3 regions of the Pseudomonas hamedanensis genome follow, and region 3 is predicted to be linked to each of the others. Evidence: riboswitches for the same ligand, from Rfam matches in the RefSeq annotation. Region 3 holds a riboswitch; each other region holds the start of a gene.
The links. Region 3 has a riboswitch for cobalamin ahead of HU739_RS03055 (CbtB domain-containing protein). Riboswitches for the same ligand answer to the same signal wherever they lie in the genome.

Region 1: linked by a shared signal. The riboswitch ahead of HU739_RS05785 (ABC transporter substrate-binding protein) and the one ahead of HU739_RS03055 (CbtB domain-containing protein) in region 3 are both predicted to bind cobalamin.
Region 2: linked by a shared signal. The riboswitch ahead of cobO (cob(I)yrinic acid a,c-diamide adenosyltransferase) and the one ahead of HU739_RS03055 (CbtB domain-containing protein) in region 3 are both predicted to bind cobalamin.

What each region holds. Positions count from the first base shown of each region.
Region 1 is NZ_CP077091.1:1,355,129-1,360,386, reverse strand. Features, by position in the region: gene HU739_RS05790 (FecCD family ABC transporter permease) at 1-998, opposite strand, end outside; gene HU739_RS05785 (ABC transporter substrate-binding protein) at 995-2,008, opposite strand; cobalamin riboswitch at 2,152-2,343, opposite strand; gene HU739_RS05780 (ParD-like family protein) at 2,464-2,691, shown strand; gene map (type I methionyl aminopeptidase) at 2,688-3,479, shown strand; gene HU739_RS05770 (ABC transporter ATP-binding protein) at 3,652-4,806, opposite strand; gene HU739_RS05765 (ABC transporter permease) at 4,824-5,258, opposite strand, start outside.
Region 2 is NZ_CP077091.1:2,197,636-2,202,893, forward strand. Features, by position in the region: gene bluB (5,6-dimethylbenzimidazole synthase) at 1-553, opposite strand, end outside; gene HU739_RS09395 (cobyrinate a,c-diamide synthase) at 550-1,932, opposite strand; gene cobO (cob(I)yrinic acid a,c-diamide adenosyltransferase) at 1,929-2,540, opposite strand; cobalamin riboswitch at 2,622-2,849, opposite strand; gene HU739_RS09405 (hypothetical protein) at 3,012-3,596, shown strand; gene HU739_RS09410 (PQQ-dependent sugar dehydrogenase) at 3,663-4,976, shown strand; gene HU739_RS09415 (C40 family peptidase) at 5,109-5,258, opposite strand, start outside.
Region 3 is NZ_CP077091.1:682,044-687,301, forward strand. Features, by position in the region: gene nfuA (Fe-S biogenesis protein NfuA) at 1-110, shown strand, start outside; gene cobM (precorrin-4 C(11)-methyltransferase) at 343-1,089, opposite strand; gene HU739_RS03045 (cobalamin biosynthesis protein) at 1,168-1,581, opposite strand; gene HU739_RS03050 (CbtA family protein) at 1,574-2,254, opposite strand; gene HU739_RS03055 (CbtB domain-containing protein) at 2,266-2,463, opposite strand; cobalamin riboswitch at 2,586-2,806, opposite strand; gene HU739_RS03060 (hypothetical protein) at 2,840-3,166, opposite strand; gene HU739_RS03065 (AzlC family ABC transporter permease) at 3,153-3,851, opposite strand; gene HU739_RS03070 (sugar phosphate isomerase/epimerase family protein) at 3,841-4,758, opposite strand; gene HU739_RS03075 (ATP-grasp domain-containing protein) at 4,755-5,258, opposite strand, start outside.

The DNA of each region.
Region 1 (5,258 bases), 670 kb from region 3:
CCCACCAGAATCAGGGCGAATACCGGTGCGCCGACCAGTGCAGTGATGACGCCCACCGGAATCACCTGACCCTTGATCAGGGTGCGCGACAGCACATCAGCGGCGATCAGAAACACCGCGCCACCCAAAGCGCTGGCCGGCAGCAGCCGAGCATGCCCGGTGCCGAGCAGCAGCCGTGCGGCGTGGGGAATCACCAAGCCGACAAAGCCGATCGAGCCGACAATCGACACCATCACCGCCGTCACCAGCGCGGCGCAGCCGATCAGCAAAATCTGCACGCGGCGCACCGGGATGCCGAGGGACGCCGCCGAGTCCGCGCCGAAGGTAAACGCGTCGAGCGCGCGCCGATGCCACAGGCAGACCACCAGCCCGAGCAGGGCCACCGGCACCGCCAGCCACACCGAAGGCCAACGCACGCCGCCGAGATTGCCGAGCAGCCAGAACATGATCCCGCGCGCCTGTTCGGAACTGGCCGAGCGGGTGATCAGAAAGGCCGTGAGGGCGTTGAACAATTGCGAGCCGGCAATGCCCGCGAGAATGATTGGCCCGGTGCCGCTGGCCGAACCGCTGATCCGGGCCAGTACAATCACCAGCACGAACGCAGTGACCGCCCCGGCAAATGCCCCGGCCGACAGCGAAATCACACCGGCGCCGACGCCGAGCAGGGCGACCATCACTGCGCCAGTCGAAGCCCCGGCCGAGATGCCCAGCAAATACGGGTCGGCCAGCGGATTGCGCAACAGCGATTGCAGGATCACTCCGCATGTCGCCAGGCCGGCACCACAGGCCGCCGCCACCAATACGCGGGTCAGGCGGTAATTCCAGACGATGCCTTCGTCGATCGGATCAAGCACATACCCGGCGGCCCACAGCTTGTTTGCCAGCACCTGTAGCACCACGCTCGGCTCGATTGCGGTTTCGCCAATCGCCACGCCGCCGACCAAGGCCAGCGAAAGCACCAGCAGGACCAGCAATAAACGGATCAGGCGTCTGCTCATTGCGAAAGATCGAAGCCGCTGATGGCCGTGGCCAGTTGTTCGAGACCCGCGAAGGTGCGCAGGCTGGCCTGCATCGCCATGGCGTCGAGGATGATGATGCGGTTGTGTTTGACCGCGTCCATGTTGCGCGTCACGGGATCGCTGCGCAGGAAGGCGAGTTTTTTCTGATAGTCGTCAGCCGGGAAGCGCCGACGATCCATGCGCGCGATGACCAGGAACGTCGGGTTGGCCTTGGCGAGGGTTTCCCAGCCGACGGTCGGCCATTCTTCATCCGACTCGACGACATTGCGCACGCCTAAAGTGCTGAGCATGAAATCGGGAACGCCTTTGTGCCCGGCCACGAACGGCTCAATGTCCATCTCAGCGCTGGAGAACCACACCAGTGCGCTGAGGTCTTTGCGCTGCGTGCGTTTGGCGGTGGCAATCGACTGGGCGAGGCTGGCCTTGAGCTGATCATTGAGCTGTGCGCCGCGTGCCTGCACGTCGAAGATCGCCGCCAGTTGGCTCACGCCTTTATAAATGCTGTCGATGCGAAACGGCGCCAGCCGCGTGCCGTCGGAACCGACGAGGTTGTCCTTGGCCTCGCAGTCGGAGGGCAACAAATAGGTCGGAATCTTCAATTCGTGAAACTGCTCGCGGGTGCCCACCGCGCCTTGCGGACCGACCATCCATTCCAGCTCCACGGCGACCAGTTGCGGGCGCTTGCCGATCACCGCTTCGAAACTCGGTTCGTTATCGGCCAGGCGCTCGATTTTGTCGTTCTGCGGTTTGTATTCCGCAAGCACATCGTTGAACCACAGCGACGTGCCGACGACTTTGTCGCCCAGACCCAAGGCATAGAGCATTTCCGTGCCGGCCTGACCGATGGTCACCGTGCGGGTGGGCGCCTGCTGGAAAGTGAGGGGGCTGCCGCAGTTTTCTATCGTCAGTGGATAGTCGGTTGGCGCCGCTTGAGCCAGGGCGCTCAGGCCCAGGCCGGTAATCAGGGTGACAACGCGGGGCAGCAGCATGAAGCAGTCTCCAATTAAACCGTACGGAAGCGGGCGGGTACGGTTTGGAAACACATCAGCGAACGCGGTCATGGCGACAGCGTAAGGCCGGGCTCAAGCAAAAATGCGCGCGGCACGATGTCCTTCCCGGACACCCCGCCGGTTGGTCAGTCACTGTGCCGGCAGGTCTCCTGACTGATGCGTCATCGCCATGCTCCGGCCTTCCCGGGGGCAACCCAGTGGCAGTCGTGGAGCAGGCTCGGCACCTACAGTTGCGGGGGCAGTTCCGATTGATGCGCGAAGCACCTCGGATTCCCTATTAATCCCGTTTGGGAACCAGCGGCGGCATGGTAGTCGATTTGCGCGGTGGAGGGGGAGGCGAATCTGCCACGGCATCGAGCTAGCTGTTGGCATTGCAATCTGTCGTGTGCGCTGATTAATATACGATCCATATACAAATCGTATCGGATATACATATGGGCATCGTAAAGATTTCAGAGGATATGCACGAGAATCTGCGCGTCTCCAGCAATGCACTCAGCCGCTCGATCAACGCGCAGGCCGAGCACTGGATGCGCATCGGCATGCTCGCCGAATTGCACCCCAACCTCGACCACAGCGCCATTTGCCGCCTGCTGATCCGCGCCGAACAGAACGGCGGACTGGATCTGCATCAACTGACCCAGGAAGCCGTCAGCGCATGAGAAACCAGATCAAGCTCAACACCCCGGCCGAGATCGCAGAATCCCGCGCGGCCGGCAAACTCGCCGCGCAAGTGCTGGCCATGCTGGTGCCGCATGTCAAAGCCGGTGTGACCACCGATGAGCTGGACCGGCTGTGCAACGATTACATCGTCAACGTGCAAAAAGCCGTGCCGGCCAATGTCGGTTATCACGGTTTTCCGAAAACCGTCTGTGCGTCGGTCAACGATGTGGTGTGTCACGGGATACCGTCGGGTACGCCGCTGAAGGACGGCGACATCGTCAACCTCGACATCGCGGTGATCAAGGACGGCTGGTTCGGCGACACCAGTCGCATGTACGTCGTCGGCGAAGCGACGCCCGAGGCGCAGCACCTGATCAAGACCACCTACGAGGCCATGTGCGCGGGCATTCGCGCCGTGCGTCCGGGGGCGACGCTGGGCGATATCGGCCATGCGATCCAGAGCCTGGCGGAGAAGGAGGGCTTCAGCGTGGTGCGCGAGTATTGCGGCCATGGCATTGGCAAGGTCTATCACGATGAGCCGCAGATTCTGCATTACGGCTTTCCCAATCAGGGCTTGAAGCTCAAGGCCGGAATGATTTTTACCGTCGAACCGATGCTCAATGCCGGCAAGCGTCATGTGAAGAACATGCCCGATGGCTGGACCGTGCTGACCAAGGATGGCTCGCTGTCGGCGCAGTGGGAGCATATGGTCGCGGTCACCGAGACCGGGTTTGAAGTGCTGACGGCGTGGCCGGATGAGATTGAAGGTTTTACGCCCATCGTCTGAAAAAGGGCCACCGCAGCCCGACGCTGGGGTGACCCGAGGGTGAAATGCGGTCCAATTGTAGGAGTGAGCCTGCTCGCGATAGCGGTCTATAAGTCAACATCGTTGGTGTCTGACATACCGCTATCGCGAGCAGGCTCACTCCTACAGGGGGGCGTGGGGTGTCAGGGAAAACTCAATGAGCACCGGCAGCCTTGTTGAGGTCTCCCTCGGTCCACTCGGTATAAACGCACGCATCCGCCGTGGCCCAGCGCACCCGCACCGGGTCCCCGGCCTTGAGCGGCATGCCCGCGGCTGACAACGCTTTCACCGTCATCGAAGTCCCTCCCGACGTCACCACGCTGCACGTCTGGCTCTCACCGAGAAACAGCACCTCCACGACCTTGGCCGAAACCTCATTCCAACCCGCCGCCAACGGCTCATCAATCGCTTGCTGCACGCTCAACGCCAGCGCTTTTTCCGGGCGTACCATCAGCAACACATCCTGATCGGTGTGCAACCCCGCTGTCAGCCGAATCGACAGCGCCTGCCCCTCGAAACTCGCCGCCGCGTTGCCCTGCGCCTTGAGCTTGAGAAAGTTGGAGTTGCCCAGAAACGAGGCGACAAACGCGTTCGGCGGATTCTGATAGAGATCATAGCCGCTGCCCAGTCCGACAATTTTGCCGTGGCTGAAGATTGCGATGCGCTGTGACAAACGCATGGCTTCTTCCTGATCGTGGGTCACGTAAACGATGGTGATGCCCAGGCGACGGTGCAACTGGCGCAGCTCGTCCTGCAAATCCTCGCGCAGCTTTTTATCCAGCGCACCGAGAGGCTCGTCCATCAGCAAGATGCGCGGTTCGTAAACCAGCGCCCGCGCAATGGCGACACGCTGTTGCTGACCGCCGGAGAGTTGCGAAGGGCGGCGATGGGCAAACTGTTCGAGCTGCACCAGTTTCAGCATCGCGTCGACACGTTTTTCACGCTCGGCCGTGGCCAGTTTGCGGATCGCCAGCGGGAACGCGATGTTGTCGCGCACCGACAGATGCGGGAACAGCGAGTAACGTTGAAAGACCATGCCGATGTCACGCTTGTGCGGCGGCACGTTGACCAGCGACTGGCCGTTGACGAGGATCTCGCCGCTGCTTGGCGTCTCAAACCCGGCGAGCATCGACAGCGTCGTACTCTTGCCCGAGCCACTAGAGCCGAGAAAGGTCAGGAACTCACCGTCCTTGATGTCCAGCGAGATGTTGTCGACGGCGGCAAAGTCGCCGTAGTGCTTGTTCAGGTTGCGCAGGCTGACCAGCGGTTTGTCGTTTTGCGCGGATGCGTCTTTGATCACGGCACTCATGTCGTACTCCAGGGCGCTCAGGCGCTGATTTCGTTGCGCCGGCGCAGGGCGGCGGCGATCACCATGACTAACACCGACAGGCCGATCAGCAGCGTCGAAGCGACGGCGATCACCGGGGTCAGGTCCTGGCGCAGGGTGGTCCACATTTTCACGGGCAGGGTTTGCAGTGTGGGACTTGCCATCATCACGCTGAGCACCACTTCGTCCCACGAAACCAGGAAGGCGAAGAGGGCGCCGGCGACCATGCCCGGACGAATCGCCGGGAACGTCACCTTGAACACCGCTTGCAGGCGCGAGGCGCCGCAGATCACCGCGGCGTCTTCAATCGACTGATCGAACAGCTTCAGCGAGTTGATGATCGAGATGATGGTAAACGGCAAGGCGACGATCACGTGGCTGACCACGAAAGCGAACATCGTCCCGGTGTAACCGAGCTTGAGAAACAGCGCGTA
Region 2 (5,258 bases), 1.5 Mb from region 3:
CCCTGACCGGGCCCAGACACAACACCGCCAGCGGCTTGGCGCCCTCCGGCAGCTTGAGCAAATCGGCCAGCGCCTGCGGCTCGAACAGCGAGACCCAGCCCATGCCCAGGCCTTCGGCACGGGAAGCCAGCCAGAGATTCTGGATCGCGCAGGACAGCGACGCCATGTCCATTTCCGGCAGCGTGCGCCGGCCGAAAATATGTTTTTCGCGATCGTCCATCAGCGCCGCGACGAGCACTTCGGCGCAGTCGTTGATGCCTTCGACCTTGAGTTTCATGAACTCATCGCTACGCTCGCCGAGGGCTTCGGCTGTGCGGATGCGCTCTTCTTCGACCAGGTTGCGGATCTGTCCGCGCAGAGCGCGATCGCTGATGCGGATGAAGCGCCAGGGCTGCATCAAGCCGACGCTCGGCGCCTGATGTGCGGCTTCAAGCAGACGACGCAGTAGCTCGGGCGCAACGGTGCCGCCGGTGAAGTGGCGCATGTCGCGGCGTTCGGCGATGGCTTTATAGACCGCTGCGCGCTCGGCTTCGGAGAATGTGTTGTCGGTCATGGCCCTTTCGCGAGCAGGCTCGCTCCCACAGGGTTTGGGTGTTCCATTGTAGGAGGGAGCCTGCTCGCGATAGCGGTTTCAAGGTGTGGCGCAAACAGCGCAGCGACAGCCGCAGGATTCGACGGAAAATAAAAATGCACATAAGAAGCCGTCATCCGCCCTTCCCGGTATACCGCCTCCGCCCCACGCCCGCCATTCGGACTCAAGCCCCGGGCAATCGGCGTCAACTCTGTTGTGGTCAGCGAATGGTGATAGGTATGCCCGCGCAACGAACCTTCCGGCAGATCGACCGCTTGCAGCGCCAACGCCGCCAGACGCTTCTGCATCACCGCATCGCCCTTAAGCAACCCGACCAGTTCCGCGCGGGTGCCGTCGACATCGGTCAAGGAGTCGAGCAGGTACAACATCCCGCCACACTCGGCGAGCAATGGTTTACCCGCCAAATGATGCGCGCGGATCGCTTCAAGCATCGGCGTGTTTTTCGACAGCGCAACATGATGCAACTCCGGATAACCGCCCGGCAGATAAAGGCTGTCCGCCTCGGGTAATTGGCTGTCGCGGATCGGCGAGAAGAAGCGCAGCTCGGCGCCCATCGCACGCAGCAGATCGAGACTGGCGCCGTAGGTGAAGGCAAACGCTTCGTCACGGGCGACGGCAATACGTACGCCATCGAGCAACGGCTCGGCAGTCAACACATCCGGCGCGGCGAATTCGACGGCCGGCGGCAGCGCGACCTCGCAACTGCTGGCCAGCGCATCGGCCGCCGCGTCGAGGCGCACATCCAGATCATTCAATTCACTGGCCTGGACCAGACCGAGGTGCCGGCTCGGCAGTTCGATGCCCGTCTCGCGGGACAACGCGCCGTACCAGCGCAGGCCTTCAGTCAGGCTGCCTTCGAGCAATTGCGCATGGCGCAAGGTGCCGACACGGTTGGCCAGCACGCCGGCAAACGGCAGGTCTGGCTGATAGCGCGCCAGACCCAGCGCCAGTGCACCGAACGTCTGCGCCATTGCCGTGCCGTCGATCACCGCGAGCACCGGCACGCCAAAGTGCCGCGCCAGATCAGCGCTGGACGGCGTACCGTCGAACAGCCCCATCACGCCTTCGATCAGAATCAGATCCGCCTCGGCTGCCGCTTCCCACAACAGGCGACGGCTTTCCTGCTCGCCGACCATCCACATGTCCAGTTGATACACCGGTGCACCGCTGGCGCGCTCGAGAATCATCGGGTCGAGAAAGTCCGGGCCGCATTTGAATACGCGTACCTTGCGCCCTTGATTGCGATGCAAACGGGCGAGCGCGGCGGTGACGGTGGTCTTGCCCTGACCGGAGGCCGGCGCGGCGATCAGCACCGCCGGGCAGTGACGGGGCTGATTCAAAGTTCGACGCCTTTCTGCGCTTTGATGCCGGCCTGGAAAGCGTGTTTGAGCATGCCCATCTCAGTGACCGTGTCGCCCATTTCGATCATTTCCGGCTTGGCGCCGCGACCAGTGACGACAACGTGCTGCATCGGCGGCCGCGCCTGCAAATCGCTGAGCACCTGATCGAGATCGAGGTAGCCGTGCTTGAGGGCAATGTTCAGTTCATCGAGCACCACCAGACCGATCGACGGATCACGCAGCAACTCGCGGGAGACTTCCCAGGCGGCAGTGGCGGCGGCGATGTCGCGCTGGCGATCCTGGGTCTCCCAGGTGAAGCCTTCGCCCATGACATGGAAACGCACCTGCTCGGGGAAGCGGCGGAAGAACAACTCTTCGCCGGTGCTGTTGCGGCCCTTGATGAATTGCACCACGCCGCACTGCATGCCGTGCCCCATGGCGCGCGCGAGCATGCCGAAGGCCGAGCTGCTTTTGCCTTTGCCATTGCCGGTGAGCACCAGCACCAGTCCGCACTCGTCGGGCGAATTGGCGATGCGTTCGTCGATCACGGCTTTTTTGCGCTGCATACGCGCCAGATGGCGCTCGTCACGCTCGGGGGAATCAGTCATGGGGGAGCTCTCCGTTGGGGCTGGATAACGGCGGGCAGGCACAGGAATAGACGGCAAAAAGCCTGGCATCGCCCACCGTGATGCCGCTGGATGGATCAGGCCGGTCTCCGGGCTCATGAGCGGCGTACACCTGACTGCGCGCCTTCCCGCTTCTTTCGAGGCAGTGGCTCAAGGCGCAGTTTTCACTCATTTACCGTTGCGGGGGCAGCGCCGGGATCGTGATGCGCTTCGCTTGAAGACACCCTCACCGGCTTCCCTGTTTCACTCTGTCGACGCACGTCACAGAGCACCTGAAACAAGCGGCGAAGGTTAGAGGGTTGGGGGTGGAGCGTCAATTAAAGAGGCGTCCGGATGATGAATAACTGCCGCCAATCAATTATCGGCTGGCAATCTTGTGCCAGACTGTGACAAGTGATATCAAAGAGCCATGCTTTTCCGAAAAAGCCCACTACAACAATAAGGATGACGACGATGCAAGGCATGATCATCAGCAACCCGCGCCTGGAATTTCTGCGCCCGGTGCTGGAACGCTGGTTTGACTGTATCGATCGCTACAACACCGTACGCGGCGACAACGACACGCCGTACTGGCACGACGAAAAAGCCAATCTCGGACTGCTCTCGGCAGCGGCGTGGATGGCCGAAATGGTCACGCTGAACGATACGGCCACGCGCAAACAGAACGAAGAAGGCGAGCGCAACGCCCGTGCCGATCTGCTGATTGCCGGCGCCGAAGACCGCGCGTTCATTCAGGCTACGCAACGCTGGCCGAAAGTCAGCAACCTCAACCTGACACAGGCCCTGCTCGATATCACCTTCGATGCCAGGCGCATCAGCTATGCCAGCGACCTCAAGCTCGGTTGCCTGTTCGTGGCTCCGCAAAAAGCCCAGCACAGCGCCAGCCCCGAAGAGTTGCAGGACATGGTCGACGACCTGCAAAAGGAGCATACCTGCGCCGTCGCCTGGTATTTCCCTTACGCCTACCGCAAGTTGCACAGCGAAGCCGGCAACTATCACCCCGGCATCGCCGTCCTGTTCAAGGAAGCCCGCGGTTGAGCGGTTGAACCATCGGGCCTGCGCCCTCCTCTATGTTTAGGAATGCATTCATAGGGAAGATCAGCAATGCGCAAGCCCCAACTCGTTTTCGTCATCGCCCTGGCCGGTGGACTCGCCGCCTGCGGTGAAACCTCCAGCCTGCAAGTCTCCGACGGCACCGGGCCGACACCGAAACTGCCAGAACCGAACAAGACCCTGATCCCGACGGTAAACATCGCCCCGGCCGTCGGCTGGCCCGAGGGTGGCAAACCGACGGCGGCGGCAGGCACACAGGTGGCGGCGTTTGCCGAGGGTCTCGACCACCCGCGCTGGCTCTACGTGCTGCCAAACGGCGATGTGCTGGTGGCGGAAACCAACGCGCCGCCCAAGCCTGACGACAGCAAAGGCATTCGCGGCTGGGTGATGAAAAAGGTCATGGGCAAGGCCGGCGCTGGCGTACCGAGCCCAAACCGCATCACCCTGCTGCGCGACGCTGACCACGACGGTGTCGCAGAAACCCGCACGGTGTTTCTGCAGAATCTTAATTCGCCGTTCGGTATGACGCTGGTCGGCAACGATTTGTACGTAGCCGACACTGATCGCCTGCTGCGCTTCAACTACGAGCCTGGCACCACCGAGATCAAGACGCCGCCAATCAAGGTCGTCGACCTGCCTGGCGGCACGCTGAATCACCACTGGACCAAGAACGTCATCGCCAGCAAGGACGGCAGCAAGTTGTACGTCACGGTTGGCTCGAACAGTAACGTCGGCGAAAACGGTCTGGATCAGGAAGAAGGCCGCGCCGCCATCTGGGAAGTGGACCGGGCAACCGGCAACCATCGCATCTTCGCCTCAGGCATTCGCAACCCTAACGGCCTCGCATGGGAACCCACCAGCGGCGCACTGTGGACGGCGGTCAACGAACGCGACGAGATCGGCAGCGATCTGGTGCCGGATTACATCACCTCGGTCAAGGATGGTGGTTTCTACGGCTGGCCGTTCAGCTACTACGGCCAACACGTCGATGTGCGGGTCAAACCGCAGAACCTCGATCTGGTCGCCAAAGCCATCGTGCCGGATTATGCCGTTGGCCCGCACACCGCCTCGCTCGGCTTGACCTTCGCCGAGGGCAACAGCTTGCCGGCGCAATTCAAGGAAGGCGCCTTCATCGGCCAGCACGGCTCATGGAACCGCAAGCCGCACAGTGGCTATAAAGTGATTTTCGTACCATTTACCGGCGGCAAGCCGAGCGGGCAACCGGTGGATGTGCTGACCGGTTTCCTCGACAAGGACGAAAACGCGCTGGGCCGCCCGGTGGGCGTGGTGATCGACCAGCAAGGCGGTTTGCTGGTGGCGGATGACGTGGGGAACAAGGTGTGGCGCGTGTCTTCTGCCAAATAACCTGACGCCTGACGCATAACAAATGTGGGAGCGGGCTTGCTCGCGAAAGCGGCGTCCAGTCGACATCTACGTCACAGGTACACCGCAATCGCGAGCAGGCTCACTCCTACATTGGATTTTGTCAGATCAGGTTTATGGGTTATGCGCCAACTGCCCCGGTTGCAACACCCGCTTGGCACTCAGATAAGCCTTCTGCCAATAGGCCTTCGACAGGCTGTCGAGTTTCACTGTGCCGCCCGTGGCCGGTGCATGGACGAAGCGGCCTTCGCCCACGTAAATTCC
Region 3 (5,258 bases):
ATGTCACCCTGAAGGAAGGCATCGAGCGCACCTTGCTTGAGCGTATCCCCGAACTCAAGGGCGTGCGCGACGTGACTGACCACACGCAAAAAGAAAACGCCTACTACTAAGTAAGGCGTTCCTGTGGCGAGGGAGCTTGCTCCCGCTGGATCGCGCAGCGATCCCAAACCGGACAAACCTTTCACCGTGGAAAGGTGTCGACCGGATTGTGACTGCCTTGCAGTCAGGCGGGAGCAAGCTCCCTCGCCACAAACGTTCTTCAATGATGCCTTCGCGAGCAAGCTCGCTCCCACATTTGGAATGCGGTCAAATGTGGGAGCGAGCTTGCTCGCGAAGGGGTCCTCATGGGCGATAGAGGTGAGCATGCCCGGCGCGATACAGCGATGACTCGCTGAATACTTCACTGCCTAGCACTCGTCCGACCAGAATCAGCGCCGTGCGTCGAAAACCCTTGGCCTCGACTTTTCCGGCGATATCCGCCAGCGTCCCCACCACCCAATCCTGATCCGGCCACGTCGCCCGGTGAACCACCGCAATCGGGCAGTCTGCGCCGTAATGCGGCAGCAGTTCTTCGAGGATTTTCTCCAGATGCTTGACCCCCAGATGAATCGCCATGGTCGCCCCATGCTGCGCGAGGCTGCCGAGTGCTTCGCCCTCCGGCATGGTGGTCTTGTCGGCATAGCGGGTCAGAATCACGCTTTGCGAAACGTCCGGCAGGGTCAGTTCGGCACCGAGCAAGGCCGCACACGCAGCCGTGGCGGTGACACCAGGGATAATTTCAAAGGGAATACCAAGTTCGCGCAAGCAGCGAATCTGCTCACCGATCGCGCCATAAAGGCTCGGATCACCGGAGTGCACCCTTGCCACGTCCTGGCCTCGGTCATGGGCAGACTTGATCAGGTCGATGATTTGTTCCAGGTGCAGTTCAGCGCTGTTGACCACGGTTTCGGCGCGATGGCCTTCAAGCACCGCCGCCGGCACCAGCGAACCTGCATAAATGATCACCGGGCAGTCGCGGATCAGCCGTTGGCCTTTGACGGTGATCAGTTCCGGGTCGCCGGGGCCGGCGCCGATGAAGTAGACGGTCATGATTGATCCTGTGAAAAACGCAGTGATGAGCACGCAGATGAACAATGCTCATGATCGAAAGCGGGGATTATCGAGGTTTTAGGCAGCGCCGGCCAACGCCAGGGTGGCCTGAGCGTATTTTTGCCGGGCAATCAGCAGTTTCGCCGGGCCCTGAATCAGCCGTTCGGCAAGCGCCAGTGCGGCGCTTTCCGCGACCCCGTAACAGCCGGTTCGCTCGTAGGCGATCTGAGAGTGATGGCTGAGGCGCGGCTGGTAAGCGGCCAGTTCGGCGCTGCTGAAATATTGCAGGGGCAATTCCAGTTGCCTGGCAAGTTCCAGCAGACCCGGTTCGTCGCGCTTCAAATCGATACTGGCCAGCGCCTTGACGGCTCGCAGTTCGATGCGATGCGCCTGCAATGCTTGATCAAGTAGCGCGCGCAGCGTGGCGGCCGTGCAGCCACGCTGGCAGCCCAGGCCGACCACCAGGGTCGGCGCCGTGCTGGCGTCATTCATGCCGGATTTTGCGGCGGAACAACCAGGCGCTGATCAGGCCCAGGGCCAGCCAGAACGCGACGTTGGTCAACTGCGAGGCAATCTTGAACTGAGTTTCCAATGCTTGTGGGGCAAGCATCGAATGCACCTGCGGCTGCGGCGCGCCGATTACGTGGGGCACCAGCAGGATGGCGACGCCGAAGATCTTCATCAGCCAGTTGTGGCTGAACGCAAGCAAGGCCAGGCCGACAGCGGTGGAGGCGGCCGTACCGATCCACCAGAGCTGCCGTGAAGCCAGGTCCGCCGCGGCAGTGCCCGGCAATTCCGGCGGCAGGCCCAGGGTCGGTGCCAGCACGAACGTCGCGTAACCGGCCAGGCCCCAGAGCAGGCCCTGCGAGGTTTTCTTCGGCGCACGCAGCGTGTACAGGCCGGCAAGCATCAGGGCGAAACCGACGGCGACGACCAGATTGCCGCCCGTGGTCGACACCACACGTTGCCAGCCGTTTTCCGGCTCCCAGGCTTCGCTGTCATGGCTATGAGCAGCAGCCCCGGCGGCGTGTTCGTGAGCTTCGGCCACAGGCTCTGCTTGCTCGTAGGTTTCCGCCTGCAAAATCAGCGGCGACACCCAGAAGCTTTGCAGCAGGGCGGCCAGCAGGCCGCTGAAGCCTGCGGTTTGGGCAATGCGCTTGATCATCTCGGCAGGTCTCAGTGGCACGGGAACGCGGCGCTGTGGCGGGTATCGTGGGCGGCGTTGTGCACCGCTTCGATGTGCGAGAAACCGGCGAAATAGACGAGGCCGGCGCCGAGGATCGACGCCAGCAGCGCGGCGATCAGGCGTTGCGACAGGGTGCTGGTGCTGGAGATGGTGTCCGTGGTGTTGCCGGTGCTGCTGATAATCGACATGGCGCTTCCCTCTGAAGTGTCAGCGGGTGAACAGAGCGCATGCAGACTCCCCGCGAGTCAGGCCCGCAGAGGTTCGAACAGCGCCCGCCCACCGCGGGTTTGTCTGGTGCAGTGACGCCGAGGCGCACTGTGTGTTGCGGGCCGGTCTCCGGGCTCACGAGGGGCTGGCATTGAAGCCGACCTGCAAGCATCACCTTCCCATGCCGGGGCACAGTGGATCTGACGCTTCGCTCGCTTACCGTTGCGGGGGCAGCACCGGACTGACATGGCTTGAGAGTAAAGCACATGATTCACCGGTTTCCCGTTTCACCCTGTGAAGGGCACCCGTAACAAGTTGTGTAGGAGAGCATGGGCGGGGATCGCCGTCAATCGACGACTAGCGCAGGGCGAGCAGCACGTACACCGCCAAAGCAATCAGAAACGCATAGTAAGACTTCAGTCGCGTCAGGCTCAGCAGCCAGGCCAGCGCCACCGGCACAATCCACGGCATGGCCGCCGCCTGTTGTGTCGCCAGCGGATACAGCGCCCCGGCCAGCAGGCTGACCAGCATCGCCACCGAGGTGTATTTGCCAAGCCGGTCGATGAAGGTGCGGGCACCGCCGGACAGCCGTTCGACATTGACCGCCAGCGGCAACAAGCGGCACACCGCCGACACCAGCGCGCAGATCGCAACGTACAGCCAGAAGGTACTAGGGTCGGTCATAGGCGTAACTCGTCAGGACCGTGACCGCCAACACCAACAGCAGGCTGATTTCGCCCAGCCAGAGCAAACTCGCGGCAGCGGCCAGACCGGCAATCCATTGTCCATGGAAGCTGTGACGGTCGCGCGCCATTTTGCCCAGCGATGCGCTGAGAAAGATCGCAATCACTACGCTGGCATGGTCCATCAAGGCGTCGTCGGCCAGGCGGGCGAAGCAGTAACCGACCACGGTGCCGAGCAGGGCGGCGGCGTACAACAACAAGCACACGGTGTTGGCGTACGGGCGGCTGATCGGCTGCTGTTCCTTGCGGATCGACATCAGCGTGAAGGCCGCGTTAGCCATCACCGCCAAGGCCGGGACGAACGTTTTGATCGGGCCGTCGAGGCTCGATTTCAGGCTCAGCGTGAACACCAGAAAACGCAGGTTGATGCTCAGTGCCGACACCAGCACGCCGAAAGCATTGAGCAGATGCGCCGGGGTTTCCAGCAGGGTCAGTTGCAACGGCGAGGCCATCACCGTGCCGCTGAACACCACCATGGCCGGCAAGTCCAGGCCATGGCGGCGCCCGAGCATGCCGATCAGGCTGAAGGTCAGCAGCAGCGAAAAGACGAGCGGCAGCGCATCGCGAATGCCGGTCGCAATCTCGTTGTGCGCCGCCGGTTTTGCCAGTGCGGACTCAGCCGGCATGGGTGCTGCGGCGCGCGTCGGCGAGCAGCTTCTCCACGCCGTTTTTATAGGCCAGGGCTTTTTCCAGGTAGTACTCGGTGGAAAAGCGCGGAATGAATTCTTCGACCACCGCCACCCCGCGATAGCCATTGACTGCAAAGCGATTGAGCACATCGCTCAGGCGCAGGTTGCCTTCGCCGATCGGCAGGTGCTGGTGGTGGGTGTCGTTGAGGTCGGCGATGTGCAAATGGCGGGTCACCGGCGCGAGAGCGGCGATGGCGGCGAACAGCTCGTCGCCATACGGCAGCAGTGAGCACAGGTGCGTCACATCGATGGTCACGAAGCAGCCGGTTTGCTGGTGGAAACGCAGGTGTTCCTCGACCGTGAAAACCGGGAATTTCGGCCGCTGACCGCCCATGTTTTCCAGGCACAGGGCGATGCCCGTCGTATTGCAACGTGCCTTGACTTGATTGATGGCGGCGATCAGGTTGTCGAGCAGCTCGCGGTTTTCCAGTTGATCCTTGTAGCCGGGGTGGAAGGTGACGCTGGTGGCGCCGGCCTGACAGGAAAAGTCCACGGCAGCAGTCAGGCAGTCCACGGCTTGTCCACGTTCGGCCAGATCAGGGGAACACAGGTTGTACTCGCGGCCCCACCAGCCGGCATGCACCGTCAACGTGATGCCGTTTTGCTCGGTGAAGCTGCGGATCTGTCGGGCGAGGTTCGCACGTTGTTCGATGCTGAGCGACCAGAACACCTTTTCGGCGTCTTCGCCGATTTCGAATTCCACGGCCTTGAAGTAGCGGGCCAGATCGGTGATCGAACCGAAAATGTCCGCCGGATTGTCGTAGACGTTGGTGGAAAAAGAGATCAGCGGGAAATCAGCGCTGATCGGCCCATCGATGCGGTACAGCGTCTCTTGTGTGGTCATTGCGCCTGTCCTTGCGTAGTGAAAGGTGGGTGGGAAATCGCGGCGTTGAACAGCACCGGGTCGTCCGCCTCGCGACAGGCCAGCAACACGTAGCCGTGACGGTCGGCGGAGCGGCGGATCGGGCGGCCGAACTTGTCGTGGTTGAGGCTCGCGCGCAGGGCGAAGGGTTGCTCCAGCAGACGTGCCTGTAGCGGTTGCGGGTCAGTGGCGGGGTCCGCTTCGATGTAGCGGATCGCCATTTTCACGTAGTGCTTTTCCGGCGCCGGCAGCGCGATGCCGGTCATGGCGGCGAGGGTGCTGGCGGCCAGGTGCACGCCGGTGGTTTTCCAGACCATTTCCCAGATCTGGTCGCCGCCGAAGCGGGTCTGGGTTTCGATGAACTGCAGGCGTGAACCGTCGAGCTTGACCTCGGTATGCGCCGGTCCCCAGCGGTTGCCCATGCGTTCGAGCAGCCACAGCACGGCTTCTTCGATTTGTACACGCGTGGCGTTGTCGAGCCC